4 regions of the Ornithinibacillus proteolyticus genome follow, and region 4 is predicted to be linked to each of the others. Evidence: riboswitches for the same ligand, from Rfam matches in the RefSeq annotation. Region 4 holds a riboswitch; each other region holds the start of a gene.
The links. Region 4 has a riboswitch for S-adenosylmethionine ahead of AAIB49_RS05905 (methionine ABC transporter ATP-binding protein). Riboswitches for the same ligand answer to the same signal wherever they lie in the genome.
Positions count from the first base shown of each region.

Region 1 (3,185 bases), on a different contig from region 4:
TAGGCTGCCATGCCAATTGTGCGGAAAGGCTCTCGTCCTGCTTCTTGTCTACGCTGTTTCATATCAGCAATCTTGGCTTGCGCCTCCTCCACTGTATGTCCATGGATGACATACGCATCACAAAGCGATGAAATGACTTGTTTCCCTTTCTCACTTTCGCCACCCGCATATAAAATTGGGTTTGGCCGTTGGACAGGTTTAGGGGAAAGCTTGGTGTTCTCTATTTGATAAAACTGGCCCTGATAGGAGAAGGTTTCCTCCGTCCATAATCCTTTCAAAATCTCAATAAACTCTGCTGTTCGGTCATATCTTTCATCATGTGCGGTAAAATCACCACCATATTGCTTCGCCTCCTCGGCCCACCAGCCAGAAACAACATTTAAGGTAAAGCGTCCATTACTAATATGGTCGATGTTTGCCGCCATTTTTGCTGTAACAGCTGGATTATGAAACACGGGACGAACCGCTGTCATGATCTCGATTTTTTCTGTTACGGCTGCTAAAGCTGCGGCTAGAGACCATGCCTCTAAGGAATCCTTGTCTGTGCCTTTAATATCATTCAAGTAAAGCTCCGCAATTAAGGTAGTATCATAGCCCCATTTTTCTGCTGATTGAATTACTTTCTTTGCATAGTCAAACGTTGGTGGCATCTTTTCATCCTCGACATTACGTAACCACCCGCCAAAAATCGGTAACCAAAATCCGTACTTCATAAAACTTCCTCCTCATCCACTTGTGTTCTATCTGTAAAACAAAAAAATCTCCTTCCCTAGATAGGAAAAGAGATGACGACTAAAAATAAGTATGCACTCTCCTATCTTCCAAGCAATTGCTTGATGGAATTGGCACAGTATTCTTATGAAAGAACCTGTTGCCGAGGCTTCAAAGGGCCATGTCCCTCCACCTCTCTTGATAAGATCAAAAATTATTTGATTATTTCCTCTATCATAAAGTAACCCTTTCCACCTTGTCAATCATTAATTCCTACTTGACTGATAGGAATTGTTCGAATAGAATATAACAATAATTGCACACCACTACTTCTTATCAAGAGAAGTCGAGGGACCAGGCCCGATGACGCTTCAGCAACCTCTGATATATCATGTCAGAAAGGTGCTAATTCCGACGAGATTATTCTTGGGAGATAAGAGATTACATACAACAATGTAAAATCCCTTTATTCTCATTAGAAGAATAAGGGATTTTTTTGCTGATAGTAAGTATATGCTAAGAAAAAACACATTCACGAAAAGGGCCGAATGTGCGTTTTCTAATGAATCAATGCAAGGAAATAGGAAAGGATGAGAATAGGAATGAGTGAGATTGTGATAATTTCTGGTAGTACTGCTACATTATCTGGCTCTGAGCAGGTATTACGTTATTTCGGGAGCCTATTACATGAGAGACAATTTTCAGTCACCCATATGTCGGTAAAGGATGTAGCCTATCAAGATCTTTTTGACATGAATATAAACAGTCCAAAAATAAAACAAATGACAGCATTAATCGAAAATGCCCACGGTATCCTGATTGGGTCACCTGTTTATAAGGGAGCTTATTCCGGGGTGTTAAAAGCATTCATTGATCTTCTGCCACAGGATGTGTTGAAGCATAAGCCAGTCCTTCCGATTATGACTGGTGGGAGTCCTTCCCATCTTTTAGCCCTCGAATATACACTGAAGCCACTATTAGCCACATTAAAGGCGCATAATTTAAAAGGCCTCTACCTATTGGATCAAACAATCAATAAACAGAGGGAAATACCAATAGTAGATGAGGAAACCATACAGCGAGCAAGAAAACAGCTTGATTATTTCTGTAAATTAGTAGTTCACAGGCAGACAACGCCCATTTAGATGATTCAGCAGAATTTTAACTAAAGATACTAATTTACATACACTAGGGAGAGTTACATCATGAAAAATATAATCGTCATCATCGGATCCTTTATTGTTGCATTTGCCTTTAATTTCTTTCTGGTCCCTTTTGGTATCTTAAGTAGTGGCGTTAGCGGGATAGCTATTTTGGTTGGGCTCATTACACCACTTGATATCGGAATTCTGACCTTTATCTTTAATTTACCGTTACTCTTATTGGGCTATGTTAAATTAGGGAAGAGGATTACCGTGAATACGTTGATTTGTGTCGTGTCCCTATCTTTCTTTTTATATATTTTACCGGTAGTTGCGATAACGGATGATATTTTGCTTTCAACCATCTTTGGAGGAATTATTGGTGGAATTGGAGTCGGTATCATACTGAAATATTCCGGAACCTCTGGTGGTCTGGACATTATCGCGATTATTATTTCCCGTAATAGTAATATTAGTGTAGGGCTACTGCTTACCGGAATGAATGGTATCATTGTCCTCTTATCTGGTGCTATCTTTAGCTGGGACATTGCATTATATACCCTTTTATCTATTTATTTGACCGGGAAAGTTATCGATGCGATTCACACCAGTCATATCAAACTGACCATGCAGATTGTGACATCAAAAGGAGATCAAATTAGAAAGGAATTACTGCAATCCGTTTATCGTGGGATTACGATTACGGAGGGATTCGGTGGTTATACAGAAGAAAAGAAACAAATTCTAATGATGGTCGTGACCCGTTATGAGACCGTGAAAATTAAAGAAATCGTTCGTCAACACGATGACAAAGCGTTTATTAACATCTTTCAAACCGTTGAAATTGATGGTGAATTTGCAAAGAACTAACGAAAGAACTCGTCTGCCCTGCTTCCTTTTCTATTTTCACCCTAATAGAAAAGGAATTTGGGGATAAGATGTTAGTAGTCGTATTCATTTTTCTATGTTAGCAAAAAAATAAAACATTACATTAGCTATTGAACGAAGCCAGTGATAAAATACGCTTATTCATTACATATAACATAAGAAGGTGACTAGATATTCATACAGAATTTGTACTCATTAGTATTGTTATTGTCATTTCACTCGGTATCTTATCACAATGGTTAGCCTGGAGAATTCAATGGCCATCTATTGTCATCATGTCTGTTGCCGGATTATTAATTGGTCCGGTATTCGGATTAATTAATCCGCAAGAAGCGCTTGGGAGTCTTTATAGTCCCATTATCTCGCTTGCAGTGGCATTAATTTTATTTGAAGGTAGTACAAGCTTAGATGTACGGGAATTAAAGGGGGTATCGAAGTCGGTAT
Region 1 covers NZ_JBCPXV010000013.1:38,330-41,514, reverse strand. Annotated here, with positions in the region: gene AAIB49_RS08330 (LLM class flavin-dependent oxidoreductase) at 1-713, opposite strand, end outside; SAM riboswitch class I at 812-919, opposite strand; SAM riboswitch class I at 1,042-1,151, shown strand; gene ssuE (NADPH-dependent FMN reductase) at 1,314-1,856, shown strand; gene AAIB49_RS08320 (YitT family protein) at 1,917-2,723, shown strand; gene AAIB49_RS08315 (cation:proton antiporter) at 2,915-3,185, shown strand, end outside.
Region 1: linked by a shared signal. The riboswitch ahead of ssuE (NADPH-dependent FMN reductase) and the one ahead of AAIB49_RS05905 (methionine ABC transporter ATP-binding protein) in region 4 are both predicted to bind S-adenosylmethionine.

Region 2 (3,185 bases), on a different contig from region 4:
CAGAAATTGGGGAACATGCTTTTGTTGGTGCGGGAAGTCTAGTTCCACCTGGCAAAAAAATTCCACCTCATACATTAGTTATGGGACGCCCTGCTAAAGTAGTTCGCGAACTAACGGACACGGATTATCAAGAGATGGAACGAGTTCGCAAATCCTATGTTGAAAAAGGACATTATTATAAGTATCATACTGATTTAGGGCTTGATTTTTCCTAATAGCAAAGGCTTAGAACACTGGGTTCTAAGCCTTTTACATACATTATTTAACTTGTGCTAATAACGCGTCTACTTTATCGGTTTTTTCCCAAGGAAATTCTACATCTGTTCTACCGAAATGACCATATGCTGCAGTTTGCTTATAGATAGGTCTTTGTAGATCTAGCATGCGGATAATTCCAGCCGGACGTAAATCAAATATATTGCGAACAGCATTAACTAATACCTCTTCGCTTACTACTCCGGTACCAAACGTATTAATGGAAATGGAAACCGGTTCTGCAACACCGATTGCATATGCAAGCTGAACTTCACATGAATCAGCTAATTTAGCAGCTACAATATTTTTCGCAACATAACGAGCGGCATAAGCAGCTGAACGGTCTACTTTTGTAGGATCCTTCCCACTAAAAGCACCCCCACCATGACGTGCATAGCCACCATACGTATCGACAATTATTTTTCTACCAGTTAAACCTGCATCCCCTTGTGGACCTCCAATAACGAATCTTCCAGTCGGGTTAATAAAGTATTTCGTTTCATCATCTAATAATTCTGCAGGTACTACTGGCTTAATGACGTGCTCGATCAAGTCTTTTTCAATCTGTTCTAATGTAACGCTTTGTGAATGCTGTGTAGAAATGACAATCGTATCAACTCTTACCGGTTGATCCTTTTCATCATATTCAACGGTTACTTGAGTTTTTCCATCTGGACGAAGATAAGCGAGCGTATTGTCTTTTCTAACATCACTTAGCCGTTTAGAAAGTTGATGCGCTAGAGAAATTGGTAACGGCATTAATTCTTTTGTTTCGTTACATGCAAAACCAAACATCAATCCTTGGTCCCCTGCTCCGATTGCATCAATTTCACTTTCTGTCATTTTTCCAAGACGTGCTTCTAACGCTTGGTTTACCCCGCTTGCGATATCTGGTGATTGCTCATCAATAGCAGTTAGAACTGCACAAGTATCAGCATCAAATCCATATTTCGCACGAGTGTAACCGATATCTTTAACGGTTTGTCTAACAACCTGTGGGATATCAACATAGGTTGATGTGGTAATCTCTCCAGCAACTAGTACTAATCCTGTTGTTACGGTCGTTTCACACGCAACCCTAGCTAGCGGGTCCTTTTTTAAAATTTCATCTAAAATTGCATCGGAAATTTGGTCACATATTTTATCTGGATGACCTTCTGTTACTGACTCAGAAGTAAATAATCGACGATTCTTAGCCATTTGGCTAAATCCTCCCTCTATTTCTTTGTTACGGAACTCAAATATCTATCAGATAGTATATCCTTAATCAATAAAAAAAGCCTTTCCTTCTTACATGAGGAAAGGGTTTACTAGCCTTTCGCTCTTATTGTTCAAGGAATTTTCCTTGCTTCAGGTTAGCACCTTTTCACAAATGTGATGGTTGCCGGGTTTCATCGGGTCTGTCCCTCCACCAACTCTGAATAAGAGAGTATCCGCTCTATTGTAGATTAACTGAAGCTATTGTCCTATGTCAACTGTATAATACACTGTCACGTAATTTTAATAAAATAATACAATAAAAACAATAAATAGTATGGACTATTAATTTAAATGTGTTATACTAATAATTAATTTCAGGAAATAAATGTATTGAATCTCATAAATAAAGGTAGGTAATTTTAATGAATACAGTAATGAAAACCTCATTATTGGAAGAACTTCTGTCCCAGCAAACTACAAAGAAAAACTTATCTGTTGCTAGATTAGTTGAAAAAGTCCTTTCACGAAATGAAGGGGTCTTATCAAATACAGGAGCTGTACTCGCTACTACTGGTAAATATACTGGCCGTTCCCCAGAGGATAAGTTCATTGTAAAGGATTCCATATCCGAAAGTAAAGTAGACTGGGGTACTGTAAATCAACCTATTGAAGAAAAAGTATTTGAATCCTTATATGCAAAAGTTATGGAGCACCTAAAGCAAAAAGATGAAGTATTTGTATTTGATGGATTTGCTGGAGCTGATCACAACTATCAATTACCAATTCAAGTAATCAACGAATTTGCTTGGCATAATTTATTTGCGAAACAATTATTCATTCGTCCAACAGAGGAGCAATTAGCAAATCATCAAGCAGAATTTACTGTAATTTCTGCTCCAACCTTTAAGGCTGATCCGAGTGTTGATGGTACTAACTCAGAAGCGTTTATCATGGTGTCGTTCAAGCACAAAGTTATCTTAATCGGTGGAACAGAGTATGCAGGTGAAATCAAAAAGTCCATCTTCTCTATCATGAACTTTTTATTACCAGAGCAAAACATTTTATCTATGCATTGCTCAGCAAACGTAGGTAATGAGGGGGATGTTGCTTTATTCTTCGGTTTATCTGGAACTGGAAAAACAACATTATCAGCTGATCCTTACCGGAAGCTAATCGGTGATGATGAACATGCCTGGAGTTCTAGTGGTGTATTTAATATAGAAGGTGGCTGTTATGCAAAGTGTATCAACCTATCGGAAGAAAAGGAACCACAAATATACAACGCCATTAAGTTTGGTTCTGTATTAGAGAATGTAGTGTTAGATGAAGAAACACGTATCCCTAATTTCGATAATACTTCCTTAACAGAAAATACTAGAGCTGCCTATCCATTAGAACATATAGATAATATAGTAAATCCAAGCATTGCAGGACATCCGAATACGATTGTATTCCTAACTGCTGATGCATCTGGTACGCTACCACCTATTAGTAAACTAACAAAAGAACAAGCAATGTATCATTTCTTAAGTGGATATACTAGTAAACTAGCTGGAACAGAACGTGGTGTAACAGAACCACAAGCAACATTTTCAGCTTGCTTTGGAGCACCTTTCCTTCCATTATCGCCTGCAACTTATGCAACGATGCTAGGTGAAAAAATTGATTTATATAATACAAATGTATTCCTAATTAATACTGGATGGACTGGTGGATCTTATGGTGTAGGA
Region 2 covers NZ_JBCPXV010000062.1:5,186-8,370, forward strand. Annotated here, with positions in the region: gene AAIB49_RS17920 (gamma carbonic anhydrase) at 1-215, shown strand, start outside; gene metK (methionine adenosyltransferase) at 259-1,455, opposite strand; SAM riboswitch class I at 1,577-1,683, opposite strand; gene pckA (phosphoenolpyruvate carboxykinase (ATP)) at 1,878-3,185, shown strand, end outside.
Region 2: linked by a shared signal. The riboswitch ahead of metK (methionine adenosyltransferase) and the one ahead of AAIB49_RS05905 (methionine ABC transporter ATP-binding protein) in region 4 are both predicted to bind S-adenosylmethionine.

Region 3 (3,185 bases), on a different contig from region 4:
AAGAAGTATAAATAAAAATGCTGTTATCGCTACTAAATATTTTTTCATAACTTGTTTCCTCCTAAAATTGTTTTTTCACTTACTACTTAACGTTTATTAAAAGCTTTCGCTAGAAAATCACCAAGGTACTGTACGAATTGAACTAATACAATTAATATAATAACGGTAGTAAACATGACGGTATCATCATAGCGATAGTATCCATATCGAATAGCTAAATCTCCTATCCCGCCACCACCTACAGTGCCAGCCATTGCCGAATATCCTATTAAACTAATACAAGTAATGGTTAATCCACTAATAAGACCCGGTTTAGCTTCTGGAAGGATAATATCTTTTATGATCATCCAAGGTGATGCACCTACGGCAACTGCCGCTTCAATAACCCCCTTATCAATTTCTCTTGCCGATGATTCTACTATTCTGGCATAAAATGGAATGGCAGCTACTGATAACGATACTGAGGCCGCTAGTGGTCCAATCGTTGTATTCACAAGTAGCTTAGTAAACGGCAATAAGAATACTAATAAAATAATAAACGGAACAGATCGTACTAAGTTAACCACGATCCCAACTAATAATTTTAAAAATCGATTTTCTAGAAATAACCCTTGGTCTGTTACATATAATAGAATTCCTATTGGTAACCCGAGGAAAACAGCGACAAGTAACGCAATCCCGACCATAATTAAAGTCTCAAGAAATGCTGTATTTAATTCTGGTAATAACTCTACGATTCTAGTTAAAAAATCGGCCATTTTATTTGATCACCTCTACTTGCTGGATGCGATTTTTTAAATAATCAATCGCATGATTAACTTCCGTTTCCTCGCCATTTAATTCCATAATAAAAATCCCCAATGGCGTCTCCTTAATATATTCCACTTTTCCATGAAGAATATTTCCTCTTACATTAAAGCTTTGCAGCATATCGGACACGACAGTTTCACTTGCAAGATTCCCTCTAAATTGCAGTCGAACTAACACTCCAGCACATGCATCACGTAGCTTTTGTGGCAATTCAAAATCTAACACACTTTTGATAAACTGCTTTGTTAATGGTTTAGTCGGTTGGGAAAAGATATCGTAGGAAGGTCCCTCTTCTATAATCTTTCCATCTTGCATGACAGCACATCTATCACAAATTTCTTTCACTACTTCCATCTCATGAGTAATAATAACTATTGTTATCCCAAGCTCCTGATTAATTCTTTTCAATAGATTTAGAATGGATTTAGTCGTACTAGGGTCAAGTGCTGATGTCGCTTCATCACATAATAATACTTTTGGATTATTGGCTAATGCACGAGCAATACTTACTCGTTGCTTCTGTCCACCACTTAATTGTGCTGGATAGTGGTTCGCCTTATCAGAAAGCCCTACTAGCTCAAGCAATTCCAATACACGTTCTCTTCGCTTGCTCTTTTCTACACCTGCGGCTTTTAATGCGAAAGCAACATTATCAAAAACCGTTTTCGATGCTACTAAGTAAAACCCTTGAAAAATCATCCCGATCGCTTGTCTAGCCTCACGTAGAGATTTTTTCGAAAGCTGTAGTAAATCAACTCCGTCTATGATTACTTTCCCTGAGGTAGGTCGTTCCAGAATATTCATACAGCGAATCAACGTGCTTTTACCTGCACCACTATAGCCAACAATTCCATATACTTCTCCTTTTTGAATAGATAAGGAGACATCATCAACACCAACAACAGTACTTTTCTTCGATTTGTAAACCTTACTAACGTGTTCCAGCTTAATCATTTGCTCCACCACACTTCAAATTACTCACTCCGTTAACATTCTTGTTAAATAACAAAAAAAACCCTCTTTGCACCTGAAAGAGAGTTTTGAATAGATAGATTCAATCCTTATCTTTCAGAATGATAGCATTCTGCAGGAGGTAGCACCACTCACGAAGAAGGTTGCTGTGACGTCTTCGGGCCTGTTCCCTCGGTCACTCTGGATAAGATAAATAATTTATATTTAATTTTACGTTAGATATTATATTAATCTCGTGCTTTCCATTTGTCAACGAAATTTAGTAAATTTTATTCATTTTTTATTTTCAAATCCTTCGATTGAATTGGCTAGCGAAAAATTTTTAAGCTCCCGATTCGCTCTGCCGCTTCTATAAGACGATCTTCATGGTCAAGTAAGCCAAGTCGTACATAACCTTCGCCACTCTCGCCAAAACCATTTCCTGGAGCCACCACGACATGTGCTTTCTCTAGTAATAAATCTGCGAACTGCTCTGACGTATACCCCTCTGGAACTGGTAACCAGGCAAAAAAAGTCCCTTTTGGTGCTTCAACCTTCCAGCCGATATCATGGAGCTTCTCGATAAACTTGTCACGTCTAGCTTCGTAAATGTGAACAAGTTCCGAAACATTCTCTTGACTCCCTAATAGTGCTTTTGCGGCAGCTTGTTGAATACCACTAAATAAACTAACATAAAGATGGTCTTGAATAAGGTTTATACTCTCAATAACCGACTGATTCCCTACCGCAAAACCAACTCGCCAACCAGCCATATTATAGGTTTTGGACAAGGTATACATTTCTACTCCAATATCCTTAGCACCTTCAGATTGCAGAAAACTCTGTGGTCTATTCCCGTCAAAACCGATGGCACCATATGCAAAATCATGAACCACACAAATGTTGTGCGCGTTAGCTAACATAACGGTCTCATCAAAGAAATCTTTAGTTGCTATTGCCGCAGTTGGATTATTAGGATAATTTAAAAACATTAACTTTGCTCTGTCAAGTGTGTCCTTTTCTATTGCAGAATAATTCGGTAAGAAACCATTTTCTTTTTTCAATGGCATTAATGCAATATCTGCATTTGCCATAGCAATTCCGGACATATAATCCGGATATCCTGGATCTGGCAATAGGGCTAAGTCACCAGGATTGAGCAGGCATTGACTAATCTCGACTAAGCCAGTTTTAGCACCAAATAAAATTGCAACCTCTTTATTTGGGTCTATTTCCACATGATATTCTCGCATATAAAATTCCGCAATTGCTTCTTTTAAAAATTGTTGTCCACGAAATGGCGAATATTTATGATAATTAGGGTTATCTGCAGCTATCTTTAACTCCTCTATAATATGTTTTGGAGTTGGTAAGTCAGGATTTCCTTGCCCTAAATTGATAATATCGTGTCCTTGACTTGCTAA
Region 3 covers NZ_JBCPXV010000029.1:6,319-9,503, forward strand. Annotated here, with positions in the region: gene AAIB49_RS13515 (MetQ/NlpA family ABC transporter substrate-binding protein) at 1-48, opposite strand, end outside; gene AAIB49_RS13520 (methionine ABC transporter permease) at 87-758, opposite strand; gene AAIB49_RS13525 (methionine ABC transporter ATP-binding protein) at 760-1,764, opposite strand; SAM riboswitch class I at 1,869-1,973, opposite strand; gene AAIB49_RS13530 (pyridoxal phosphate-dependent aminotransferase) at 2,091-3,185, opposite strand, start outside.
Region 3: linked by a shared signal. The riboswitch ahead of AAIB49_RS13525 (methionine ABC transporter ATP-binding protein) and the one ahead of AAIB49_RS05905 (methionine ABC transporter ATP-binding protein) in region 4 are both predicted to bind S-adenosylmethionine.

Region 4 (3,185 bases):
TTTACGTGAGCTTACCAAACGACTTATTATATTCAAAAGAACATGAATGGGTAAAAAAAGAAGGTAACACTGTTCGTGTAGGGATTACAGACTTCGCTCAGGACGAATTAGGTGATATCGTATTTGTTGAGCTTCCAGAGGTTGGAGATGAAATACAAGTTGATGAGCCTTTTGGTAGCGTTGAGTCTGTAAAAACAGTGTCTGAATTATATGCGCCAATTAGTGGGAAAATTGTCGAAGTAAATACAGATTTAGAGGATAGCCCTGAGCTTGTAAACGAAGCTCCATATGAAGGTGCATGGATGATTGTCATCGAGCCTAGTGATGAATCTGAGCTTGATAATCTACTTTCGCCTGAGGCATATAAAGAAATAATCGAACAAGAATAATATGTTAAACATCTAAGACTGACTTTTTTCCAAGCTTTACGGAAAAGAGTCAGTTTTCATTTCAAAAATATCCAGCTCTAGGCGTCAATCCCGATGGAGATTATGTTCACCTATTTGTGTTTGGACGCCTTACGCTCTAATCATATGAGGGGGATCTACCATGATTTCACATCAAACTGAACGTGTTATAATTGTTGAGGGTTTAACGGATAAAAGGCAACTTGAGAAAGTTATTAATGACCAGATTACAATTATTTGTACGAATGGAACGTTTGATATAGAACGTTTTGATGAAATGCTAGAAACCTACCAGTTGGATGAAAAGGATGTTTATATCTTTGTTGATGAAGACAAATCTGGGATGAAGCTTCGGAAACAACTTTCCCTTGAGTTACCTCATGCAGAGCATATTTATGTTAGTAGTGAGTATCGAGAAGTAGCTGCTACCCCAGAACGAATTTTAGCAATGCTTCTACTTGGTAAGCAAATCGCTGTTAATCCCCATTATTTAGTCTAGCTTTCAAGTAGGTGATAAATTGAACGAGATTTCCAAAGAAGTTCTTGAACAACAAGAATATTTACTGTATATATATACCCCTTTTTGTGGTACTTGCCACATAGCCAGGACAATGCTAGATAAGATAGAAGCAGTGCATCAAGAGAACATATTTTATGAAATGAATGCTTCTTTGTATCCGGATTTCATGCAAGACAATAAAATCGAAAGTGTTCCTTGTCTTGTCATAAAGAAGGATCATGATATTAAAGAAAAAATCTATGCATTTCAATCGATTGGGAATATATATCGTTACCTTTTAGAATATCAACCAGAATTATTTCGAGATAAATAATAAATTATATTGCATTTTTTTATTGACACGTCTATATACTGATGATATAGTAAATTCTGTTGAAAAATTGAATAATGTAAATCTCTTATCCAGAGCGGTGGAGGGAAAGGCCCTATGATACCGCGGCAACCTTCAAACTTTCGTGTTTGAAAAAGGTGCCAAGTCCTACAAAGCAATTGGCTTTGAAAGATGAGGGAACGTTAGGATTTAATAATTACTATTACGTCTTTCTGTTCTCTTACAGAAAGACGTTTTTTATTTGGAAAGGGAAAAATCAATTCTTATCATGACGTGATATAGATACGAATATATTTATGCATTTCCGAAATTAGTACATCATAGAAAGAGGAGGGATATGGAATGATATCTATTAAAGATCTGACAAAAGTATTTCGCTTTGATCAGAAAGAAATCAAAGCAGTGGATAATTTAAGTTTAACCATTGAAGATGGTGATATATTTGGTGTGATTGGCTATAGTGGTGCGGGAAAAAGTACATTTATTCGTTTGCTAAATCGTCTCGAAGACCCTACTTCTGGTCAGGTATCCATTCAAGGCAAAAATATAACGGCAATGAATAAGAATGAACTAAGAATTGCTAGACAGGATATTGGGATGATTTTTCAGCATTTTAATCTTCTATGGTCACGTACAGTTCGTGAGAATATTGCATTTCCATTAGAGATTGCTGGAGTTCCTGTAAAAGAAAGAGAAGATCGAGTAAAGGAACTAATTGAGCTTGTAGGACTTGCTGGAAGAGAGAATGCATATCCTTCTCAATTAAGTGGCGGGCAGAAGCAGCGAGTTGGTATTGCAAGAGCAATTGCGAATAATCCTAAAGTGTTATTATGTGATGAAGCAACCTCTGCATTAGATCCAGAAACAACGGATTCCATATTAGACCTTTTGGTGGATATTAATGAAAGATTAGGACTTACCATTATATTAATTACCCATGAAATGCATGTTATCAAGAAAATTTGTAACCGAGTTGCTGTGATGGAAAAAGGAAAGATTGTGGAGCAGGGGGATGTGCTAGATGTGTTCCTCAAACCGAAGCAGCCCGTTACTAAGAAATTCGTCGAACAAGTGATGGGTGACTCAGATGGTGATTTGAGTCAATTATTAGATGTTTATACAAGCGGAAGGGTTGTTCGTTTACATTTCGTCGGGGATTCTGCAAATCAAGCTTTAATTAGTCAGTTATCTAAGGAATTTGAAATTGAAGTCAATATTCTTCAAGGAAAAATTACGCAAACTAAACTTGGTGCTTATGGGACCCTAGTAGTACAAATTAACGGAAGTGACCATGAAATAAACAATACAATCCAATATATTACGGAAAAAACCACTGTAGAAGTGGAGGTTTTAAACCATGCTTAATGAATTATTTCCTAATGTAGTAATAGAGAAATTACTAGTGGCAACGGGTGAAACGTTCTATATGACCCTTTTAGCCTTAGTTGGGACGGTTATTTTTGGAATAATATTAGGACTTTTACTTTATTTAACTTCAAATGGTGGACTTTGGGAAAATAAAGTATTGAATTTTATTGTAGCCACAATCGTAAACGTATTTCGAGCTATTCCGTTTATTATTCTTATATTGTTATTGATTCCATTCACTAAATTCTTAATCGGAACCATTAGGGGGCCTAATGCTGCGACTCCAGCGTTGATTGTAGGTGCAGCCCCGTTTTATGCAAGGTTAGTAGAGATTGGATTGCGTGAGGTTAATAGAGGCGTTGTCGAGGCAGCACAGTCAATGGGCGCTAAAACAAAAACAATCATTTTTAAAGTGTTGTTACCGGAATCCATGCCAGCTCTTGTCTCTGGTATAACAGTAACTGCTATTGCATTAATAGGATATACGGCGGTAGCTGGTGTTATCGGTGCAGGTGGCCTTGGTGACTTTGCCTATTATCATGGATTTGTACGACGTGAC
Region 4 covers NZ_JBCPXV010000008.1:55,763-58,947, reverse strand. Annotated here, with positions in the region: gene gcvH (glycine cleavage system protein GcvH) at 6-389, shown strand; gene AAIB49_RS05915 (toprim domain-containing protein) at 550-906, shown strand; gene AAIB49_RS05910 (thioredoxin family protein) at 926-1,240, shown strand; SAM riboswitch class I at 1,323-1,436, shown strand; gene AAIB49_RS05905 (methionine ABC transporter ATP-binding protein) at 1,601-2,623, shown strand; gene AAIB49_RS05900 (methionine ABC transporter permease) at 2,616-3,185, shown strand, end outside.